Regions from separate parts of the Marinococcus sp. PL1-022 genome, predicted to be linked through region 1. Evidence: predicted binding sites of a transcription regulator. Region 1 holds the regulator's gene; the other holds the start of a gene.
The links. The regulator Rex, encoded in region 1, represses fermentation and respiration genes when NADH is low (regulators of the CRP and FNR family bind a similar motif). The targets are predictions, from matches to a motif close to TTGTGAAATATTTCACAA.
Positions count from the first base shown of each region.

Region 2: SIC45_RS14410 (L-lactate dehydrogenase) is a predicted target of Rex. The motif match lies at 3,888-3,905, and genes of this name have one in related genera.

Region 1 covers NZ_JAWXCX010000001.1:2,366,768-2,376,457, forward strand. The annotation lists gene SIC45_RS12150 (sce7726 family protein) at 1-389, opposite strand, end outside; gene SIC45_RS12155 (hypothetical protein) at 700-858, opposite strand; gene groL (chaperonin GroEL) at 1,374-3,020, opposite strand; gene groES (co-chaperone GroES) at 3,065-3,349, opposite strand; gene SIC45_RS12170 (type II CAAX endopeptidase family protein) at 3,699-4,424, shown strand; gene SIC45_RS12175 (DUF4305 domain-containing protein) at 4,426-4,614, shown strand; gene SIC45_RS12180 (redox-sensing transcriptional repressor Rex) at 4,683-5,330, opposite strand; gene SIC45_RS12185 (ABC-F family ATP-binding cassette domain-containing protein) at 5,501-7,441, shown strand; gene tsaD (tRNA (adenosine(37)-N6)-threonylcarbamoyltransferase complex transferase subunit TsaD) at 7,501-8,520, opposite strand; gene rimI (ribosomal protein S18-alanine N-acetyltransferase) at 8,507-8,968, opposite strand; gene tsaB (tRNA (adenosine(37)-N6)-threonylcarbamoyltransferase complex dimerization subunit type 1 TsaB) at 8,965-9,675, opposite strand; gene tsaE (tRNA (adenosine(37)-N6)-threonylcarbamoyltransferase complex ATPase subunit type 1 TsaE) at 9,656-9,690, opposite strand, start outside.
Region 2 covers NZ_JAWXCX010000001.1:2,816,060-2,825,749, reverse strand. The annotation lists gene SIC45_RS14430 (hypothetical protein) at 266-532, opposite strand; gene SIC45_RS14425 (hypothetical protein) at 705-1,127, shown strand; gene SIC45_RS14420 (DoxX family protein) at 1,243-1,629, shown strand; gene SIC45_RS14415 (SEC-C metal-binding domain-containing protein) at 1,678-2,700, opposite strand; gene SIC45_RS14410 (L-lactate dehydrogenase) at 2,863-3,825, opposite strand; gene SIC45_RS14405 (hypothetical protein) at 4,008-4,190, shown strand; gene SIC45_RS14400 (NAD(P)H-binding protein) at 4,255-5,691, shown strand; gene SIC45_RS14395 (STAS domain-containing protein) at 5,774-6,607, shown strand; gene SIC45_RS14390 (hypothetical protein) at 6,675-6,914, opposite strand; gene SIC45_RS14385 (aldo/keto reductase) at 6,990-7,973, opposite strand; gene SIC45_RS14380 (cyclodeaminase) at 8,114-9,100, shown strand; gene SIC45_RS14375 (substrate-binding domain-containing protein) at 9,223-9,690, shown strand, end outside.

The DNA.
Region 1 (9,690 bases):
TTCTCAAGGGAGTCAAGTTCCGTTTTTATTTCATAAGCATAACTTTTACCATTAATTCTACCCACATCTAACCTACTTTTATTTACATTTATTTCATATGCTGAGATCTCAGAGTCTCTATTGATATACCTTTTTGTAAGCTCATATTTTAACTTTTGCTCTCCTGGATAGTGTCTCATAACAAAGTCATTAATGATTTGATGACCTAGAGTATCTTCTTTAAGATGTTCAATGCTCTGATAATACTCCTTGGGTAAGACATTCTCAAGCAATTCCCATACATTCACATCCTGCATGAATGTATGATAGTTCGAGTAGAGAGTTCTTGCAATAGAGGGGAAATCGTGCCTACTATCAAGCACTTCATTATAGGCTAGCACATCATCCATTTTCCACCCTCCTCAAGTGATCTTCATTGCCATTATATATAACTTTACACACAAAATCTACATTTCAATCGCATTAACAGTACTTACGTTCCTAAAATAAAGTCACAGTTCACTATTAAGACATGGAGGAATGAACATATACACGTACTTTACAACAAATGTAGAAAACGCTATGAAAAAAATCATGAAGAGGGATGGAATCACTACTTCAAGCTATCTCCATCCCCACCTTACTTCATTCAAGCTAGATATAATACTAACCTATTCCCACCAGTATTCTCTTACGAGAACACCATTAACCTGTCATTAATTAGTAAAGTTGTTTGCATAAATCTTCAATCTTTTCACATGTTTGTTGCATCTTTTCATTAACCCACGCAGGATACGTTTCTTCACCCCCGCTCTTAATTTTTGAGAGGGTTTCCAAGTAAACAATAAGATAATCAAACTTTGATGATGGGTGCTGCATTCCATCCCCTCCCTCCTATCGAACTAATTCGACAGAAAGGATTTATCCCCATCATAAACAAAACACGCGAAAGGATAACTACTCGTTTATGGATCTCTCATAAATCGTGTCAAAATTATAGCGATAAGTATCGAAAGTTGGAAAGGACTGCCTGAAAGAGGCAGCTTCCGGTAGTTTCAATTGGTGTGAATTTCTATTATATAACTTTGTAGAGGTTACAACTTTTAAAATACCTCTCAATATCTCAAAATTGACTCTTCCACAATCCGGCCCTATACTTGAAGACTCAGTTTTGAGATTAATTCTCTTGAATCACCATTATTTCAAAAAATCACTCTTTCCCACATGCATTTTTATAATTTAAGAATAAAAGAAAAGCTTCCCACAAGTTCAGTGAACTCATGAGAAGCTTAAAGTCAATCCTATTCAAATGTTAGCAAAATGTGAGTATTCTGCTCATTTCAACCTTCCCTATCGAGAAGCACCCTTACTACATAAGGGCTGGGCGAGCGACATTACATCATGCCGCCCATTCCGCCCATGCCACCCATGTCTGGCATGCCGCCGCCGGCACCGCCGCCATTTTCTTCTGGGATGTCGGCGATAACTGCTTCGGTTGTCAGGAACATGGAGGATACGGACGATGCGTTTTGCAGCGCGGAGCGGGTAACTTTTGTAGGATCGACAATGCCTGCGTCAATCATGTTCACCCATTCGCCGGTCGCTGCGTTGTAGCCGTGTCCAACTGCTTCTGTTTTCAGGCGCTCAACGATAACGGAGCCTTCAAGGCCTGCGTTATGAGCAATCTGACGGAGTGGTTCTTCGAGGGCACGGAGAACAATTTTCACGCCGGTTGCTTCGTCGCCTGTTGTGTTGTTCATTTCTTCTTCTACTTTTTTGTAGACGTTCATCAGCGCGGTACCGCCGCCGGAGACAATGCCTTCTTCTACTGCTGCGCGTGTAGAGCTGAGGGCGTCTTCGATGCGGAGCTTGCGCTCTTTCATTTCCGTTTCAGAAGCTGCGCCGACTTTAACAACGGCTACGCCGCCGGCAAGCTTCGCGAGGCGCTCCTGAAGTTTTTCACGGTCGAATTCGGAAGTCGTTTCTTCCATCTGCGTACGGAGCTGCGTTACACGGGCACCGATTGTCTGTGGATCGCCGCTTCCTTCTACGATCGTGGTGTTGTCTTTATCGATCGTGATTTTGTTGGCATGACCAAGCTGATCGATCGTTGCAGTTTTCAGATCAAGACCTACGTCTTCTGTAATGACCGTACCCCCGGTAAGTGTAGCGATGTCTTCAAGCATTGCTTTACGACGATCGCCAAAGCCTGGTGCTTTCACTGCTACTGCGTTGAATGTGCCGCGCAGCTTGTTAACTACGAGCGTTGCAAGCGCTTCGCCTTCCACATCCTCTGCGATGATGAGGATTGGACGGTTCTGCTGTACAACCTGCTCAAGCAGCGGAAGTACTTCCTGAATGCTTGTGAGCTTTTTGTCCGTGATTAAAATATACGGATTATCAAGCTCCGCCGTCATGGATTCGTTGTCGGAAACCATGTACGGAGACGCATAGCCGCGGTCAAACTGCATGCCTTCCACAACTTCAAGCTCTGTATCAAGGCCGCGGGATTCTTCGACTGTGATAACGCCGTCGTTGCCCACGCGCTCCATGGCTTCTGCAATGATTTGGCCGATTTCTTCAGATCCTGCAGAAATCGCGCCAACCTGCGTGATGGATTCTTTGCCTTCAATCGGCTTGCTGACGTTACGGAGCTCTTCGACCGCTACTTTGGTCGCGTTCTCCATGCCGCGGCGGATACCCATTGGGTTCGCGCCGGAGGTAACGTTTTTCAGGCCTTCCTGAATCATAGCCTGGGCAAGAACGGTTGCTGTTGTTGTACCGTCACCGGCAATGTCGTTCGTTTTGCTGGCAACCTCGGATACGAGCTGCGCGCCCATGTTTTCGAAGTTGTCTTCGAGTTCGATTTCTTTGGCGATGGTTACACCGTCATTGGTGATAAGCGGGGAGCCGAACTTCTTCTCCAAAACAACGTTGCGGCCTTTCGGTCCAAGCGTCACTTTTACAGCGTTTGCGAGTTCGTCCACACCGCGGAGCATCGCGCGGCGGCCGTTTTCACTAAACTTAATATCTTTAGCCATGATGAAATCCTCCTAATGTAATAATGATTTCGAAATGAAGCTGATTACTGAACTACAGCGAGGATGTCGCTTTCGCGGACGATTAAATAATCTCTGCCGTCGTATTTCACTTCTGTGCCTGCAAACTTCGAATAAACGACGATATCGCCTTCGTTTACTTCCGGCGTTACGCGTTCACCGTTGTCTTTTACAGCTCCGGCACCAACAGCCACCACGCGTCCTTCCTGTGGTTTCTCCTGGGCGGAGTCCGGCAGCACAATACCGCCAGCGGTTTTTTCTTCTGATTCTACCTGTTCGAGTACGAGTCGATCACCTAAAGGCTTTAACAAGGAAAACAACCTCCTTAGAATATTTTCATCGTCCGTTATATGTAACGGGAACGACAGTAACAACATTGTTGTTAGCACTCTTTCTATCCGAGTGCTAAACCCAATTATTATATTAATCAACCTGGGCTTTGTTTGCAAGAGGGAAGCGAAAATTTTTTCTTTCTTTTCCCATTCCGGCGCTTGATGGCACATTCACTCACATTCCCTGCTAATTATTTTATTAATCTTCTATTTCAAAATTGTCATAAATTCGCAAGCGCTCTCTTTATTCTTCCTGCAGGTACCTGTGATACAATTAGAGCGTTCGAAACTGGATTTAACCGAGAGAGATTAGGAGTGATCCCCTTCCATGGCCGCACGTTACTGGAGCATTGTTATTATTTATGTACTTATGCAGCTTTCGGGCATCGTTGCCGTCCCGGCCCTTTTGGCTGTAGGCAGCTTTGATTCCGCACAGCAGGCTTCGTACTTCTGGATTTTTGCGAGCTTTATCGTCGCTTTGATTGTTATTTTGATTCTGCTGATTCCTGAAAGAGGCCAAAGTCTTGCGTTTAATAAACCAAAAATGCCTTGGCCAAACTCCATCGCCTGGATTTTTATCGGGTTCGCCCTCGCCTACGCCGGCCAGATCGCCGCCGGTTTGATTGAACAGAACCTGCTCGGCATCGATACGGCGTCTGAAAACACGGCGCAGATCATCGAGCTCGTTAACAGCATGCCGGCCTTTGTCATTATTGTAGCTGTGATCGGCCCGATTCTCGAAGAGCTTGTGTTCCGTAAAGCCATATTCGGCTCGCTGTACAAACGGACAAACTTTTTTATTGCCGCTATTATCAGCTCCCTGATATTTGCTGCCGTGCATTTGGATTTCACTCATCTGCTTGTCTACACCATGATCGGCTTTGTATTCGCTTATTTGTATGTCAAAACCGGCCGGATCATCGTGCCGATAATCGTCCACTCTATCATGAATGCATTTGTGGTCGGTATTCAGGTATTGTTCCAGGATGAAATTGAACGCATGATGCGTGAAGCTGAAAGTGCACTTATTCTGCTTGTTCAGGGGTTGATGTAATATGAAAGCTTCTACCGCTGCTCTTTTCTACTTTGTGCTGGGCGGAGTGCTGCTGATGTTTACGTACTTTTCCGTCAGTGAGTCCTCCTGGTCGTTCTGGAGCATTCTGCTCGCCGCCTTTGCCGCGTATGACCTCGTGATGGGCTTTAACTACCTGCGCCTCATGTCAGAGCAGAAAAAGAAGAAATAGCAAAAGGGACCGGCCAGCATTCAGGCGGTCCCTTTTTAATGGATCAATATACATTTCCCACTGTCGGCCTATTCGCTTTCCAGCGGGTAATTTTTCAGAAAATACACGAGTGTCTGCAGCTCGATGGCAAGATCAATATGATGCACGCGCACAGTCGCAGGAACCGACAGGCGGGCCGGGGTAAAGTTTAAAATGCCGCTGATGCCTGCCTCCACCAGTTTTTCTCCGGTCGTCTGGGCCGCAGCGGACGGCACCGTGAGCATCGCTACGGAAACGTTATGCTCTTCAAGCTTTTCCGCCAGATCGTCGGTGTGATACACCGGAACGTTGCCGATCTGCTCTCCGACCATGTCTTTATTGATATCAAATGCAGCCACAATCCGGGTGTTTTCATTTTTGGAGAAATTGTAACGAAGCAGCGCCCTTCCCAGGTTCCCCACACCAAGAAGCACTACGTCGGTGGCCTCGTCCTGGTCCAGGGTGGTCCGGAAAAACGACAGCAGGTACTGTACATTGTAGCCGTACCCTTTCTTGCCAAGTGCGCCGAAATACGAAAAATCCCGGCGGATCGTTGCCGAGTCCACCTTGACCGCCTCACTCAATTCGGTTGAGGAAACGCGGGTTTTTCCTGTTGCATACAGGCTTTCCAGAAATCGATAATATAGGGGCAGCCGCTTTGCGGTAGCCTGCGGAATTTTTTGCTGGTCTGTATTCATAATTATTTCCACCTAAATGTATTGTCATCGTCTGTAGACAGTATAGCATGTGTCCCCACGAAAACGTACCGAAACGCTTACCACGCGCGAGGCTTATCCTGTTTCGCGTTTCACGGAAAAGTACGATACACTGATAATATCAGAGATGTTATTAAAGGAGCTATATAAATATGATTTTACTTCAATGTTCGGGTGTCACCAAGTCTTTTGGTGCAGAAACCGTACTTGATCAAATAAAACTCGAAGTAAAGGAAGGCGAACGGGTCGCACTGGTCGGCAAAAACGGGGCCGGCAAATCCACCCTCCTGAAAATTCTTGCCGGGGAATCCTCGTATGATTCTGGCTCCATCACGATGCCAAAGGGCACGACGTTCGGGTATCTGGAGCAGCACACCGGCTTAAACAGCGATAAAACCATGTGGGATGAAATGCTCGAGGTTTTTACCCATCTGCAAAAAGCTGAAGCCGAGCTGCGCCGCATGGAAGCAAAAATGTCCGAGCCTGGTATTATTGACGACACCAGCGCCTACGAAAAGCTGATGGCTGACTACGACCAGCGCCAGCAGGAATTCGAAGCCCGTGGCGGCTACCGCTATGAGTCCGACATCCGCACGGTGCTGGCCGGCCTCGGCTTTGGCAGCTTCTCTCTCGAAACGCCGGTACAGTCGCTAAGCGGCGGTCAGAAGACTCGCCTTGCCCTCGGCAAGCTTCTGCTGTCACGGCCCGATCTCCTGATTCTTGACGAGCCGACCAACCATCTCGATATGGATACCCTCCGCTGGCTCGAGCAGTATTTAAGCAGCTATCCGGGTGCCGTCCTGATCGTCTCCCACGACCGGTATTTTCTGGACCAGATTGTGACGAAGGTGTATGAAATCATTCATAAAAAAGCCCGTTTGTTCTACGGCAATTACAGTGCGTTTCAGGAAAAACGGGCCGAGCTGTTTGAACAGGAAATGCAGGCCTATGAAAAGCAGCAGAAGGAAATTGCCGAGCTTGAAGACTTTGTGCAGAAAAATATTGTGCGCGCCTCTACAACCAAACGGGCCCAGAGCCGCCGGAAAAAGCTCGAGAAAATGGACAAGCTCGATAAACCGCAACGGGACGGCAAATCCGCCTCCCTGCGCTTTGAGATTGACCGGCAGAGCGGAAACGATGTACTAAAGGCAGAAGACCTTACCTTCCGTTTTGATGATAAGGCGCCCGTTTTTGAGCATTTAAATGTACGCGCCCAGCGCGGCGAGAGCATTGCGCTGATCGGACCGAACGGAACGGGCAAAAGTACCTTTTTAAAAACGATCAAGGGAGATCTTGAGCCGGATGAAGGGCATATTCAGCTCGGAAGTAAAGTGGATCTTGGCTATTACGATCAGCAGCAGGCGGAGCTGAATTCGGGCAAGACCGTGCTGCAGGAGCTGTGGGACGAATATCCGCTTGAAAACGAAAAGGACATCCGCACGGTGCTCGGCCAGTTTTTATTTACCGGCGAGGACGTGCTGAAGCAGGTGTCTGACTTAAGCGGCGGGGAAAAGGCGCGCCTTTCGCTTGCTAAAATGATGATGCAGAAGTCGAATTTCCTGCTGCTCGATGAGCCGACCAACCACCTTGATCTCGACAGCAAGGAAGTGCTTGAAGACGCCCTGATCGATTACCCGGGAACAATTCTGTTCGTTTCCCACGACCGGTATTTTCTGAACCGGATCGCGACCCGCATTCTCGAAATGGGCGACGGCGACGTCCGCAATTACATCGGGGACTATGATTATTATTTGTTCAAAAAGGAGGAAGAGCGGGAAAAAGCGGCTCTCCAGGCAGAGCGTGAAGGACCGAAGCCTGAAGACACCGGCGCAGCAAAGTCTTCATTTGCAGACGATAAAGCAGCCAAGCGTGAGGCCCGCAAGCGGCAGCGCCGCATTGAACAGATTGAACAGGATATTGAAGCCAAAGAGCAGCTCGTTGAGGAGCAGGAAGCCGCTTTGTTCGAACCTGACGTATACGAATACCATGAAAAGGCCGCCGGCTATCAGTCGTCGATTAACGAACTGAGAGGCGAATTGGAACAGCTGATGGAAGAATGGGAAGAACTGCAGCTCGAAGAATCCAGCTCCTAATCATATTCACTTTATACAGCAAAGCCCGTGTCTCAGCAGAAGAGAACACGGGCTTTTTGTTACGTATGAAGCGGCAGGCCGGGCACGCCGTTTAAATCCATACCGGAAAAATTCCCTTTTTTCCAGTTGATATAGGCAGCAGCTCCGATCATGGCTGCATTATCGGTACATAAATGCAGCGGTGGTATCTGCAGCTTGATGCCGCTGTCTTTGAATTTCTCTTCCATCGCTGTCCGAAGACCGCTGTTCGCTGCCACGCCCCCGACTACCATCACCTGCTTCACCCCGAAGGCTTCTGCTGCACAGGCTGTTTTTTCCGTCAGCACGGTAATGACACTCTGCTGAAAGCTTGCCGCAACGTCCTCCGGAGCTAATTCTTCCCCGCGCTGGCGGGCGTTGTGGAGCGTGTTCATAACAGCAGATTTCAAGCCACTGAAGCTGAAATCATACGAGCCCTCCTCGAGCCAGGCAACGGGCAGCGGCACGTCCGGCACTCCTTTTTCAGCGAGCTTATCGAGCTCCGGGCCGCCGGGATACGGCAGGCCGAGAGTACGCGCGACCTTGTCATATGCTTCTCCCACGGCATCATCTCTTGTCTGGCCAAGCAGCTCATACTCCCCTTCCTCCTGGATAAGCACCAGCTCGGTATGGCCCCCGGACACGACGAGCGCAAGAGCAGGGTATTCCCATTCCTCCTCAAGCCGGGTCGCCTGAATATGGCCTGCAATATGATGGACGCCGATCAGCGGCAGCCCCTTCGCGTACGCTGTCGCCTTCGCGGCATTTACGCCGACAAGAAGGGCACCGACAAGTCCGGGACCTTCCGTTACCGCTACGGCGGACAAATCGGAAAACGTGCTTCCCGCTTCCTCAAGCGCCTGCTCCATGACCTGGGTGATAGCTTCTGCGTGATGTCTCGAAGCAACCTCCGGCACAACGCCGCCAAAGCGTTTATGACTTTTCATCTGGGAGAGGACAACGTTGGACCGGATCCCCGTACCGTTTCTGATCACTGCAGCAGCTGTTTCATCACAGCTCGTTTCCACAGCCAGAATATCTATTGGTTCACGCTTGTTCATTCATATTCACCCACATTACTATCGCATTTTCATTATTATCCATGTAATAATTTTTTCGGACCCCGCCGGGCACAAATCCGAATTTATCGTACAGGTTCCGGGCGGTCTCATTGGTTTCACGCACTTCAAGCGTCATCGTCCGGGCTCCGTAAGTGTAGGCAACTTCCATTAAATTGGCCAGCAGCTCCTGCCCGATTTTCCGTCCGCGGTAGCGTGAATGCACCGCAATATTGGTTACATGCGCCTCGTCAATAACAATCCATACCCCGCAGTAGCCGACAATTCTGCCTTTGACTTCTGCCACCAGATAATGGGCAAACTGGTTATTGTATATTTCATTTTCAAACGCACGCCGGCTCCACGGCATTGAAAAGGCATTATGCTCTACCTCCATCACGTTGTCGATATCGTCGGCACTCATCATACGGATCAGTATTTCTGCTTTCATTCGGATCTCCCGCTTTGGGCTTTCTGCCAATTTTTTTCTGCTTCTGCGAGCTGGGCATATTCCGGCACCACCGCGTGTGCATCCATTGCTTTGCCGGCGATGCGGGCCACACGGATGATCTCAGCCGGACGGATCGTCTGGGCCGTCCAGTCCGCAAAAGCCGCCCGGCTGCCGAGCCGTTCCTGGATCAGCTCCTGCCGGCTTGCCGTGTCTTCACCGACAAACAGAATTTGCTTCTCCATCTGTTCGAGCGTCTCCAGCCAGTCCGGAAGCAGAATGATCTGATCCTTTATCTGGCGTGCTACGGCGTTTTCTCCCGAACTTCCGGAAAAAGCCGCTGTATAGACCTGATTTCTCCGTGCATCAATCAGGGGAGAAACGAGGCCTGGAAACCCGAGGCCGTTTTGGGCAAATACCTGAAGCGTCGATACAGGATAGAGCGGGATATTTAAGGCCCAGGCCATTGATTTAGCCGTCGTTACTCCGATGCGCACGCCGGTGTAGGAGCCTGGCCCCGTCGTTACTGCTATCGCATCCAGATCGTCCGGGGCAAGGCCGCTTTCTTTCATCAGTGATTCCACCGCCGGCATCAGCCGGACGGAGTGATTTTTTTTAATGTTGGTCGTATATTCACCGAGGATTTTCTGTTCATCTGCAAGGGCGATACCCAGCACGTGCGTGGACGTGTCAATTGCGAGCATTTTCATCATTCTGCAACTCCT
Region 2 (9,690 bases), 450 kb from region 1:
AGCTGCAAATTGTAAGTCCCCATCCATAGATAATGCTAAAATTGCCAATTCCGATTCCATTGATAAACTTACAAAATGCCTGTATCAGACGGCTAATATTGAACTTGGCAGGCTGGCAGCTTCCATAAACAGCGCCCAGGCCGAGCTTAATTTATTAATGCAGGAGATTCAAAAATTCCAGAGTAAATCCGCGGGGTGACTGAATGCCTGGTAAGGGGATTTTAACAGACTAAATACAGCCGGGGGCGCTGCCCCCTGGCTGTGTTTAATCCGCTCCCATTTTTTTATCCAAAAGGGCGGCGATAACGAACATAAAAATCATGCCGACGCTCACGGCAAACAAGTCGGGGCCGATCCAGCGGGTGAATACAATACTTAAAATTAAAACAGAGAAAAAAGCTATAAATGTTACATTCGCTGCGGCGAACCGGTGCCTGCGGCCATGCTGTTTAATGCGTGCAATAATGTAAATAACGGCATTTAACGCCAGGCCGATAAATAACAGGTAATACAGATTTAACGTTAGTTCCATGACTCATCGATCTCCTCAACTACATTCTGGTATGTATACGTACGACGGGACGTCTTTTCATATCACTTTACATGGTAACATGAACAGGGAAGAGGCGGTAGGAAAGATAAACCGTGCCCGCATATGCTACACTTGCCTTAGAAGTTAGTGATGGAAGGAAGGAACAATTACGATGCAGATAGAAAAATACGAAGGCATGCCTCCAAGTGAAGTGCTTCAGGGCATCCTATATTTACATGCTCAGCTTTTTGAAAAAATGGAACCAATGCACCAGACCCTGGAACAGGCAGGGGCATCCCTTGTGCAGGTGGCAAGGGAGGAAGGAAAAATTCTCGGCTACGACATCAGCTACGCAAAGGATGACAGCGTATGGTACAGCTGGCTGAACGGGATGGAAGAAGCGTTTGAAGATGACGGATGGAGAAGCCGTCTTGTCGGCAACGTTCTTATTCATGCCCGTGAACAGGGCTATCAGGTCGTGCAGACCAAGCTGGCCAACGAGCACCCGGAATTTATTGATATGCTGCAGGCAGCAGGCTTTCAGGTGAAAGAGGAGCTAACAGATGAACGTGTCTGGCTGGAGAAAAAACTGTGAGAAGAGGCCGGTTTGGCCTCTTTTTTATAGGCATAAGCCACCAGACTTATGATAGTACCTTTTCAAATTCATAGGTGTTGGGCATACTGGTGAAAAAGAAAAGGGAGGAAATTATATGAAAAATATGGAAGCCGGCCTGCTGATTCTCCGGATCGTGACGGGCGTAATATTTTTAGCTCACGGGGCTGATAAATTACTGAACGGAATGGGAGCCTCGGCTGCATCGTTTGGCAGCATGGGTATGCCGGACGGCACTGCTTACGCTGTAGCAGTCATCGAAGCTGCTGGAGGAATTTTGCTTATTCTTGGGCTGCTGACGCGTGTGGTTGCGGGTCTGTTTGCGCTCATTATGCTTGGGGCGATTGTAATGGTCAAATGGCAGCAGGGGCTGATTGGAGGCTTTGAGCTTGATCTCCTGCTGATGGCTGCCTCTATCCATCTGGCACTAACCGGAAGCCGTATGCTTGCCTTGAAAAAACGAAAAAAGAAACGCTCTTTCTGAAAAAGCAAACGGCCTGCAGGGATGAATTCCCCGCAGGCCGTTTATTGTTTATGCATTTTCATTTGACGTATAGGGCTCCATCTTTTTCCACTGCGTACGAATAGTGGAGGAGGCCACCCCGTAGCGTTCGGCGATTTCTTTTTGCGTGCCGCCTCCCACTGCGTATTCAAGAGCTGCTGCCTGGGCCTCCGGTTTGCGGATCACAGGGTTTTCCTGCTCGCAAAAGCGGGTCCACAGCTCTGCAGCTGAAGATACTGCTTCTTGGGACAGCTGATCGGAGCTTTCGAGTGTCTCCACTACTTTCTGCTGATCCTCGTTCAGGTTTGAAGTATCGGCCGCAGCATCTGAACCTGCTTCAGAACGGGTGGAGGCGCTATCTGCTTCCTGGTATTTCTCCTGAAGATCATCCTTTAGTGTGCGAAGCACATCCGGCAGGTGATGCGTGATCCATCCGGCTTTATCCGCTTCGTTGTCCGGAACAGAGCCGGTAACGCTTTTAATAACGTCATCGGCGAAATCCGGATGGAACGGCAGCAGGCCAAGCATTGGATACCATTTATCCTCTACAGGGACTAAAAAGGCGAGAAACACAATGTTTTCCTGCAGGTCCCGGAAAAAGGACAGTGGTTCAATATGGTGAACTTCCTCGCTCAGCAGGTCGGTGACCTCGTACCAGTCGTCGGTCATTTTATTCAGGCGGAACAGTGACAGGTTATGCCCGGTCCAGTTGGAATAAAGCCGCTGAAGCCGCGGGTGCTGGCTGTTGTGCTCTATCTGCTGATGAATATTCATCCATTCCCTGCGCTCATTGCCGTGCAGTAAAAAGTCAGCAAGCGCCAGATTTTGAACAAATTTATGCCAGGCATAAGGGAAATAGTTCGGCCGGTAGACCCGGCGGTAATAATGGCTGAAATCCTTCCGGCTGTCTTTGTTTGCAGCGGCTGCAAGATCCAGCTGTATGTTGGTTACTTCTTCAGTCGTATAAGCTGGCTGGTTGGCGGGATCGCCGCAGCATTTTTTGTATTTTTTACCGCTGCCGCAAGGACACGGATCGTTACGTGAAATACTCATACATTCAGGCTCCTTCTCACTAGTATGTTACTATTCCTTCAAATTCTAACATACATTGCCCTGAAATGGGGAATCCCTGCGCTTCGGGGGGAGGGAGACGTGAAAAAACCCTTCGCAGTGGAAGGGTTCTTCAGGGCTTTATTCGTACAATAATAGGTTCGTTTAACTGGTTCCCTGCCCGTTCGCATTTTCCCATACGTTACGGAGTGTCTCTGCGCTGTGGTGGAAGCTCCGGGCTTCATCTTCGTCGAGCGGCAGTTCGATTACTTCCCTGATCCCCTCGCGGTTAATCACGGCCGGGACCCCGATACACAGATCGCTTTCCCCGTATTGGCCATCCAGATAGGCACTGACGGTCAGGACGCTGTTTTCATTTTTAAGAACCGCGTTTGTAATACGGGTAAGCCCCATCGCAATCCCGTAGCTGGTGGCGCCTTTTCGTTCAATGATTTCATAGGCAGCCCCGCGTACGTCTTTAATCATGTCTTTCATTTCCTCCACATTTTTATCTTCTTTTTCATCCGCCAGCTCTACGGCGTTTCGGCCGCCGACGTTTGCCTGACTCCAGACAGCAAGCGACGTGTCACCGTGTTCGCCAATAATATAGGCATGGGCATTCTGGGCGGCAGTGTCGAAATAGTCACTCAGCATAAACCGAAGGCGCGAGGTATCAAGAATGGTGCCACTTCCAATGATTCTCTCTCTCGGAAGCCCGCTGAACTGCTGGGTGGCATACGTCAGAATATCCACAGGGTTGGCAGCGATAAGAAATATTCCGTCAAAGCCATTATCCATCACCTGGCCGACGATATTTTTAAATATCGCTGTGTTTTTGCCGACAAGGTCGAGACGGGTCTCGCCGGGCTTTTGGTTGGCGCCGGCAGTAATGCAGACAATATCGGCATCCCGGCAGTCTTCATACGTGCCGAACCAGGTTTTCGTAGGATGCGGGGCAAATGCTTTGCCGTGATTCAAATCCATCACGTCCCCTTCAGCCTTGCGTGCATCCAAATCGATGATCACAAGCTCCTCAACGACGGCCTGGTTAATTAATGAGAACGCATAACCGCTTCCAACAGCGCCGGCTCCGATAACAACAACCCGGTGGACGTGATTTCTTTTCATATATAAAAACCCCTTTCGAATGTAAATCATGTGAATGATTGAACAATCTTTATTTATCTATATTGTGCACTATTTCACAAAATGATGCAAGTGTGGGCAACACATAGTTGTGAACAAATGATGAACTTAAGTGTTGGGAGGAATTTGAAACGGGAAAGGAGCAGAATAGGAGGGATGACCCGATGAAAAATGCATTAAAATACGCGCTCCCGACGGCGTTGACGTGGGCGGTAATTGGCCTGCTCGCCGGGCTGAATCTCGACAGGGGCTGGCTGTGGGTGCTTGCTTTCGTGATTTTTGGATTTCTTGTCAGCTTTGTTACAGTGATAATGGCGCAGTGGATTATTTCTAAAATAAATATGTAATTAGTACCGGAGAAATTAGGGAATGGTGTATGTAAAGTTTAAAAGTGAGAAGGAGCGTGTGAGAATGGAAGCGACAGACAATCGTCGGCCGGTCATAGCGATTACCGGAGCAAGCGGCTACATTGGAAGAAATCTCATGGCGGAGCTGAAAAAGCATGCAGATATTATTGCTCTCTCAAGAAACATAGATACAAAGGAAAACGAGGAGCATGTAACGTGGCGCTCGTGTGATTTATTTTCATTAAAGGATGCAGAAGAGGCACTCGAAGGCGCAGATTACGCTCTATACTTAGTCCATTCGATGATGCCGACGTCCAAACTGACCCAGGGGCGGTTTGAGGACATGGATGTTATCCTGGCGGATAATTTCGCACGTGCCGCCGAGCAGAAGCAGGTAAAGCAGGTCGTTTATTTGAGCGGCATTATCCCTGAAGCTGAGCACCTGTCACGCCATTTAAGCAGCCGGCTTGAGGTGGAAAACATTCTGAAATCATACCGGACGCCGGTAACCGCTATACGGGCAGGATTAATTGTCGGCCCACAGGGATCCTCATTCCCTATTCTCGCAAAGCTGGTGAAGCGGCTGCCGGTCATGGTTCTTCCGAAATGGACGCAGACCAAGACCCATCCGATCGCCCTGGCCGACGTATTAAACAGTCTGCAGAAGAGTATCGGGGAAGAATCGCTCTACAACCGTTCGATCGATGTCGGAGGCCCGGACGTAATGACCTACCGGAAAATGATGGGTATCACCTCAAAGGTGATGGGGAAAAAACGGTATGCAGTCACCGTGCCTTTTTTCACCGTGCGTCTTTCCAGACTGTGGGTGAGTGTGACTACGGGGACACCGAAAAGCCTGGTCTATCCCTTAATTGAAAGCCTGATTCATCCAATGGTGGCTGATCCCGCAAAAAGTGTGAAAGGTATTAGTGATGGGAAAATTTCATTCGAGGAGGCTGCAGAAAACTCCCTGAAGGAAAGCAGGAAGGAGCAGTCATCCATTTTGGCACGCCTGAAGCCAGCGCCTGTGGAACGCAATGTCCGCTCGGTCCAGCGCGTGACAATTCCAAGTGGAAGAAACGCGGACTGGACGGCCCGTTATTATATTAAGTGGCTCCCGAAGCTTCTGCGCCCGTTCGTAAAGGTGGAAACGACGGATCGTTATCTGTACGGCCTGCGGCCTGCTTTCATGAAAAGAACGTTTCTTGAGCTTTCTTATTCTAAGGAACGCAGCGAAGAAGACCGTGCGCTTTACTATATTACCGGGGGGCTGCTTGCCCAGGTAAACGAAGGAGAGCGGGGGCGGTTGGAATTTCGCAAAATACCTCATACGAATCAGTGCATTGTAGCGGTGCATGATTACGTTCCGGCTATGCCATGGTACTTTTATCAATATACTCAGGCATTTATTCATCTTTGGATCATGAACCGCTTTAAAGCACATCTTGAAAAAGATCAGTGGACGTTAAGAAGATCCCGCCAGCTCCAGCCGGAGTCATAATTTTTCTTGTTTATCTCCAGCTTTTTTAAGGAAGATATAAAAGGATAGAGGCAGTCTGCAAACAGAAGGGAGACGGTGCCGTATGAGCACCAACCAGTTGATCCGTGACTATTTTGTCAATCATGCAGCGGAGATGGCGAATACATGGTACGAAACGTTGGAGGAATCAGACAAAGAGTCTGCTTACGCAACGACGGATCCAAAAGAAATTGAGGAGCTGAAGTCTCAGACGTACGAGTTTCATTTATGCTTTTCAAGCATTTTTGTCGAGGACCGGAATACGTGGGAGAATACCTTTGAAGTATGGATAGACGGCGTTATAAATGATCCCAAGTACTTCCGGACGAAGGATGCCCGGGTCGTCCGGGAAATGATGAGATACCGGGAGCAGTACACAGCCTATCTGAAGCGTTTTTATGCGGAAGAGCACGCAGAGCTTTCCGCCAATATGAAAGAACAGCTGCGGGAGCTCGTAACAAACGGCATGGATCAGATTATTCTTTCGTACGTGGAAAAATCCAACCGGCTGCTCCTGCAGAAACTGGAAGCTAAGGAAAGCATTATTAATGAATTGAGCGCTCCAATCATTTCGCTGAATAAATCCTCTGCCCTTCTTCCGTTAATAGGTGAAATTGATGAAGAACGGGCCGCAGTGATACTCGAGCATTCGCTCGAGGCATGCGCGAAAAAACAGGTTTCTGAATTGTTTATCGATCTGTCCGGCGTAGCCGGCATCGACACCCACGTCGCTCATCAGATTTTCGGGCTGATCCGTTCGTTAAAGCTTATCGGCGTGCAGCCTGTTCTGGCGGGCATGCGTCCCGAAATCGCCCAGACCTCCGTCAATCTTGGCATCAGCTTTCAGGACGTGCCAATTGCTTCATCGCTTGCCCAGGCAATGGATCAAAAGCATTAAAAAAGACCGGCTCTCCCGTAAAGGGTGCCGGTCTTTTCTTCGTCTTTAATGCAGAATCAATCTGCTTTTAGACTTTTTCTACAACGTACGTTGGTTTTTCAACGAATCTTTTACCGCCGAGTTCTTCGGAATGATCGAAGTAGCCGCCGAATTTATAGACGACTTTGTATTCCCGGTCAGGCTCTGTAAACAACTGGTTTTCGTTGTTAGAAACAACTGTAACATGATTGTTTTCTACAAAGCTGTCAATTTCACTCGCTTTATAGTTCGTACCTGCAGTTAGTTCGGAAACGGATTGGCTTCCCATATATAATCGCTCCTTTGCTTTATAATTTGTCCACTAGTACAGTTACCCGGGAAGAAACGATGTTAATCATACGATTTAATATCCGCCGCGGATATTTGGTTCTACGTCCTCTAAATAAAACTTCGTCAGCTTCTCCTGCTCCTCCCTGGAGAAGGAAGGCACGCTGACTGCCTCGAGGCTGTCAGACACCTGTTTTTTATTCCGGAATCCTGGTATGACGCAGGTGACATCGTCATTATCGAGAATCCAGCGAAGCGCTGCCTGCGCCATGGTTCCCCGCTCTTCTTTAATCCACTGGAGGGAGGTGCTGAGCTCCACGCCCTTTTGGAAAGGAAGACCGGCGAATGTTTCTCCGACATTGAAGGCGTCGCCGTCCCGGTTGAAATTGCGGTGGTCATCTTCAGCAAATGTCGTTTCTTTTGTATATTTCCCCGTTAACAGCCCACTTGCGAGCGGCACGCGGGTCAGAATGCCGACGCCCTGCTTTTTGGCCTGCGGAAACAGCCGTTCTGCCGGCTTTTGGCGGAAAATATTGTAGATCACCTGAAGCGCCTTAACATTCGGGTAATGCAGGCATTCCATGCCCTCCTCCACTGTTTCCACGCTGACGCCGTAGTGCCGGATTTTTCCCTGCGCCTGCAGCTCATCAAGTACCTGAAACACCGAGCCGTCTTTTAAAACGTCAATCGGCGGGCAGTGAATCTGATAAAGGTCCAGGCGTTCGCGTCCGAGACGCTTCAGCGTAGCGTCCAGGTAGTTCGTGACGCTTTCCCTGGAATAAGTATTTGGGTCATTAATATCGCCGCCGCGCGCAAATTTGCTGGCAACGTGAATCTTGTCTTCTTTTCCCTTTGTCGCTTTTCCGATTAACTCTTCGCTGTGGCCGTCCCCGTAGACGTCGGCCGTGTCGAAAAAATTCACGCCTGCATCCATGGCAGCCTCAAGGCCCTTAAGCGCTTCGGTATCGTTTGTTGCTCCCCACGCGCCGCCAATGGCCCATGTGCCAAAGCTCAGTTCACTTACTTCTAATTCGGTATTTCCCAACTGACGATATTTCATACCGTCCACCTGCCTTTTAATCAAAGTATGGTAGGCTATTCCCGTTCTGTAAATATTTAAGCGTTCTCATGATTAATGGTTTTGATTTAGTGTAATGTTTCCTATAATAAAAGCAGTTCATTTTAAAGGAGGCGGAGTCCTTGTATTTATTTAAAGAAAAATCGATCAGAAATACAATTGATGTCAATCAGCAGGCGCTTTCCCTCATTGAAGACGGCTTCCGGCGCCTGCAGGCAGGAGAAGTAACCATGCCCCCTGTGCTCAGCATGCCCATTGCCGACAAAAATGGGGAGATGGATGCAAAAACGGCCTACGTCAAAGGTATGGATCAGTTTGCCCTGAAAATTTCGACCGGTTTTTTTGATAACCCGGACAAAGGGCTTCCAAGCCTCAGCGGAATGATGCTTTTATTTCACTCGGATACAGGCTTCCCGGCAGCAGTACTTCAGGACAACGGCTACCTGACCGATGTGCGCACAGGAATTGCCGGAGCTGTGGCAGCCAGGTATTTGGCTAAAGACGAGGCAAAAATTGCAGGTATTGTCGGAACTGGCACGCAGGCGCGCTTTCAGCTGCGTGCGCTGAAAATGGTGCGGCCGTCGATTGAAAAAGTGTATGTGTATGGGCGCAAAAAAGAACGGATCGAGGCGTACCAGCGTGAAATGGAGCATGAGCTTGGCGTTACGACAGAAGCTGCCGATCTTGAAACGGTCGTACGAAACTGCGACGTGCTCGTCACGACGACCCCGGCGACAGAGCCGTTCATCAAAAAAGAATGGCTGCATCCTGGGCTTCATATTACAGCGATGGGCTCAGATGCCTCGGAAAAGAATGAAATCGAGCCGGATGTACTCGGGGCAGTGGACATTCTTGCCTGCGACGCCTCTTCCCAGGTATTTTCCATCGGAGAACACCGGACGGCGAAAGAAGCAGGAATCATCGATGAAAGCAGCACCGTGGAGCTCGGGGCGATTATCAGTGGAGAGGCGTCCCGCCGGGAAACGATGGAACAGATAACTCTCTGCGACCTGACAGGCACCGGGGTGCAGGACACGGCAATTGCGGTCTACACGTACGATCAGCTTAAGGTCTCCGGAGAAGGACTTGAAATAACAGAGGACGAATAAACAGAAAGCGCCGGATTAATGATCTGGTGCTTTTTTTGCTTTTTTCGGGGGGAGGGGTGGTGATTTATGGAAAAAGTTATATAATTATTTGTAAACGATTTCATTAAAAGGGGGCTATGATGGTGGGCGAACGAAGGAAGCGTTGGTTGTTTGCTGTTTTCTTTCTCGGTTGCCTGGCCAGTCTGGCAGCAACCGTTTATTTTGGCACAAAGGCTTTTTACGTGGAACCGGTCAATTCAGAGGAAAACGAAACGTACCAGACGAGGGCAGCGCTCATTATGGAAGAAGCAGGCAATCCTTACTGGGAACAAATTAAAGAAGGCGCTGTTGCAGCGGGCGAAGAGGCGGGCATTTATATCGAAACGTACGGACCGTCCAAAGCAGGTAAAGATGAGCAGCTTGAAACGATGAACCGGATGATCGAGAGCAATGTAGACGCTATTATCACTCAGGGCATTGATGATCCTGTTTTCCAGGAGCTGGTGCAAAAAGCGCTGGAAAAAGGGGTGCCGGTCATCACGGTAGACAGTGACGTGCCGGAGAGCGGGCGGCGTGCCTATATCGGCACAGACAATTACGAAGCCGGTGTT